One region of the Enterobacter sp. UPMP2052 genome, then DNA from elsewhere that is predicted to be linked to it. Evidence: riboswitches for the same ligand, from Rfam matches in the RefSeq annotation. Region 1 holds a riboswitch; the other holds the start of a gene.
The links. Region 1 has a riboswitch for thiamine pyrophosphate ahead of thiM (hydroxyethylthiazole kinase). Riboswitches for the same ligand answer to the same signal wherever they lie in the genome.
Positions count from the first base shown of each region.

Region 2: it holds a riboswitch for thiamine pyrophosphate, as region 1 does, so the genes downstream of both, thiB (thiamine ABC transporter substrate binding subunit) here and thiM (hydroxyethylthiazole kinase) in region 1, are expected to answer to the same signal.

Region 1 is NZ_JBSKJR010000001.1:392,580-394,776, reverse strand. Features, by position in the region: gene thiD (bifunctional hydroxymethylpyrimidine kinase/phosphomethylpyrimidine kinase) at 1-202, opposite strand, end outside; gene thiM (hydroxyethylthiazole kinase) at 199-969, opposite strand; TPP riboswitch at 1,005-1,102, opposite strand; gene ACWKX3_RS01785 (hypothetical protein) at 1,870-2,197, shown strand, end outside.
Region 2 is NZ_JBSKJR010000003.1:150,791-152,987, reverse strand. Features, by position in the region: gene thiP (thiamine/thiamine pyrophosphate ABC transporter permease ThiP) at 1-393, opposite strand, end outside; gene thiB (thiamine ABC transporter substrate binding subunit) at 369-1,352, opposite strand; TPP riboswitch at 1,384-1,484, opposite strand; gene sgrR (HTH-type transcriptional regulator SgrR) at 1,521-2,197, opposite strand, start outside.

The DNA.
Region 1 (2,197 bases):
AAACGGAATCGAGCTGCGCCGCGACAAAATCCGGCTCAATGCGATAGACCGACTGCACGCCGCGCGTGTTTTGCGCCACCAGCGCGGTAATGACGGAGCAGCCGTACGCCCCAAGCGCCGAGAAGGTTTTCAAATCGGCCTGGATCCCCGCGCCACCGCTCGGATCTGTGCCTGCGATAGTCAGTGCGTTGATGCGTTTCATGCCTGCACCTCCAGCGTGTACAGCGCGTCGAGGAAGGCGCTGGCAAAACTGCCCGGACCACGGCTTTGCGACGCGGCAAGCGTGCCGGCACGCTTCATAAATCCGCAGGCGGCCGTGACGTTATCCAGCCTGTCGCCGGGAAGCGAGCAGCTGGCCGCAACCACCGCCGAGAGCGCACAGCCGGTGCCCACTACCCGGGTCATCAGCGGATCGCCCCCGGCCACCGTGCGGGTACGCTGTCCGTCGGTGATGTAATCCACCTCACCCGTCACCACCACTATCGCATTGGTTTGCCGTGTCAGTGCCTGTGCAGCAGGTACCGCGCTGGCGGCGGTATCGGTGGTGTCTACCCCGCGTCCGCCCGCGCTCATGCCGGCCAGCGCGAGGATTTCCGAGGCATTGCCACGAATGGCGGCGGGGCTAAGGGTGAGGATTTGATGGCAAAAACGGCTGCGGAACGCCAGCGCGCCTACAGCAACCGGGTCAAGCGTCCAGGGCTTTCCTGCCGCCACGGCGCGCTCAATGGCGCGGCGCATCGACTGCGCGCGCGGTGAAGTGAGCGTGCCGACGTTAATCAGCAGTGCATCAGCAAGCGCGGCAAACTGTTCAGCCTCTTCTGCTTCAATCACCATGGCGGGCGATGCGCCCAGCGCCAGTAGCACGTTGGCGGTAAAGGTCTGCACGACGTCGTTGGTCATACAGTGCGTGAGCGGGGAACGGGTGCGGAATTGATGTAAAACGTGTAAATCGAGCAGGTCAGGCTGCATGGTTTCGCTCCTGCCTTGCGTGAAGAAGCGATGACCGGGAAGGCATCTGACTTCCCTACGCTGGCATTATCCAGATCAGGTAATACGGGTATTTCTCAGCCTTCATTTAAGAAGGGCACCCCGAGTCAAAGAGACACCAGTATAACGAATTAGCGCCCTTTGTTTAATCTATTTTTTTGACTTTTAAGAAAGGCATTTTCACGTAATACCCAGTGAGTTTCATTCGAAATAATAACCTGAAACTGTGCAATTACACCTCTACATAATAACCTTGAAAACATTACTCCAATTAACGCATGTGCAATCAACGACTTATCTTCAGAACGCCATAAAAAACACATAAGTTAATGTTTACATTAATATTTTACACTCACTCTCACTGTTGCAATTCGTGCTTAACGTGATCTTAATCAAAGTTTTAAACGTCACCTTACTGGATAGTTCACCCCAGTTATCTTTTTCACTTTTATGAAACCCCATGCGCGGGTTCGTATAAACACGATTATATTAACCTTTAGTTCGTTAGCAATAATAACGAAAACAGTCACCAACATGTCTAAATATATATTTCTCTCTGCCGCCCTCTACATGATGCTTATTACTCTCGGGATCTGGATTGGCGTGATGTACGTTTCTTATTATCTGTGTAGGTTATAAGGCAATAACATGAAGAAGTTGATGATGATAGTCATAAGCACGGCCATGCTTGCGGGATGTGTCTCGCCTGAACAGCGGATCGCGAATTGCACCGCGAAAGGGGTGAGCTACGATACATGTTATCTCTCTGAGCAACAAAGGCAGCAAAGCATTACCAATGCGTCCCTCTCCGCGGCTTATGCAAACGCGGCCCGGGCGACAGAGACGCATCCTGAACATACGAAACATCCTTGAGGCAGGAATATGAAAACGAAATTAGCCCTTATCGCATTGCTGTTCTCCGTCGCCACCGCGCCGGCTTACGCCATCAACGCGCACTATCGCGCTCAGTTAGAACGCTCGGGATGTACTGAAATAAGCGCCAGCGATGGCTCGTGCGATATTAACAAAAGCAAAGCGGAAAACGCGGCGCAGCCCGAGAAGGCAGCACAAATCCACGACCCGATGCGGGAAGCCTCTTTCTCGGCAAACGGGCTTAACGCCACCATTTCAAACGGCTTTTTTAGCGCGACGGTCAATGGCAAAAAGGCGACCGTTAAGCGTCTGAATGCCCATTTCTATGAAATCCACG
Region 2 (2,197 bases), on a different contig from region 1:
CTCCAGGCCTAGCAGACCAGACAGCGAGGAGAGCCAGCCCTGGCGGCCATAGACGCTCAGGATCCCGAACACTGCCACCAGCACGGGCAGAATCAACGTCATGGCGCACAGGCGCAGCAGCGCCTGTCTGCCGGGGAAACGTCGGCGATAGAGCGCGCGTGCCAGGAAGATGGCTGGCACCACCGAGAGCATCGACGAGAGAAACGCCTGCCAGAAGGAGAAGCGGACGACGTGCCAGAGATAGCTGTCATGCCAGAGCGCGAGCAGGTCGCTCTCGGGCGCGTTCAGCCACAGCGCAAGAAAGGCACCCAGGCTGACCGTCACCATCAGCATGGCGGCGAGTAGCCCGGGGAGTAACCAGCCAGGGATCAGCGGCTGACGGCGCGTTGCCATTCACTTACCCATGTACCGCGCTCTGCGGCAACCTGCTGCGGTGTAAATTCCAGCGCGGTTTGCGGTTTGGTCAAGGTGTCAAAGCCCGCGGGCAGCGTCACGTCGATAACCGGGTACATCCAGTTGCCCGTCGGAATGGCATTCTGGAACGCAGGGGAGACCATAAATTTCAGGAACTTCTCAGCCAGCTCCGGCTGTTTGCTCGCGGCGGTACGCGCGGCGACTTCCACCTGCAGATAATGGCCTTCGGCAAAATCGGCGGCGGCGTAGTTATCTTTCTTCTCGCTGATAATGTGGTAGGCCGGAGAGGTGGTGTAGCTCAGCACCAGATCGCTTTCCCCTTTCAGGAACAGGCCGTAAGCCTCGCTCCAGCCCTTGGTCACGGTAACGGTTTTGGCGGCCAGTTTCTGCCACGCGTCAGGCGCTTTATCGCCGTAGACTTTTTGCATCCACAGCAGCAGGCCAAGCCCGGGGGTGCTGGTGCGCGGATCTTCATAAATCACGCGCCATTTCTGGTCGCTTTCAACCAGCTCCTTCAGGCTTTTTGGCGGATTCTTGAGCTTGTTTTTGTCATATACAAACGCGAAGTAGCCGTAGTCGAACGGTACGAAGGTGTCGTTTTTCCAGCCGCCCGGCACCTTAACGGCCTCTGCCGCGACGCCGCTTTTGGCAAACAGCTTCGTTTGCGTGGCCGCGTCCAGCAGGTTGTTATCGAGGCCCAGCACGACGTCGGCTTTGCTGTTTTTACCTTCCATACGCAGACGGTTGAGCAGCGAGACGCCGTCTTCCAGCGCCACGAATTTCAGCTCGCAGCCGCAGTCAGCTTCAAAGGCTTTTTTCACCACCGGGCCTGGGCCCCAGTCGGCAGAGAAGGAGTCGTAGGTGTAGACCGTCAGAACGGGCTTAGCAAACGCAGGCAGCGCAAACAGCGCCAGCAGGGGAAGAACTTTTTTTAACACTTTGCACCTCAAAGTTGAGTGGCAAAGGATTTTGAGCGACAGCCTCAAATCCCTTCGCCGGCGTTATCCGGATCAGGTTCGACGGGTATTATCTCAGCGCACATCAGTGATGCAGCACCCCGTTGAGAACGACAGCATTGTAATGATTTGGTGAATATTTCGAAAGCGTTATGGTTCCGGCGGCGCAAACCAGGCGGATTTAAAATCAAACCAGCCGAGGGTGTTCATCCGCAGGCCGCGCATACTGCGTTGCCCCTGAATCATCAGCCAGTGGTGGATCAGCGGAACGATTGCCTGCTCCGCCATCAGCTGCTGGCACCAGACGGCCAGATTCATTTCGCCCGCCCGCCACTGGGCGGCGTCCTGCTGCCAGTCCCGGTTGATACAGTGCTGGATCAGCGGCACTTCATAAAGATGCGAGAAGAGCGAGAAATCAAGCGGCAGTGTGAAGTTAGCACTGTTCAGCCAGATGTCGCTGACCACCTCACCGCGATGCCATTCGTCATAATCGACCTCTTTGATCTCCAGCGTCACCCCCACGGCGGCGAGCAGCCTGTGCATGATTCTGGCGATAAACCGGTGCTCGACGTGCTCGCGATAAAAAGTCAGGGTGATGGACTCCAGCCCGGCAGGCTTTTCAGCGTGCACCGGGCGCGCGTGGTGCCAGCGGGGAAGCAGCCCATACGCCGGGAACCACCACGACTGGTACTGCTCTTCCGCGTGATAAATCAGGTTCGCGGGGGCAAGAACGTGGCTGATCCACTGGCGAACCTCCAGGTTTGCACCACGGTGGGTGCGGCTGTCGAACAGCAGATAGTAGCAGCCCTCTTCGAGGCGACTCTCCA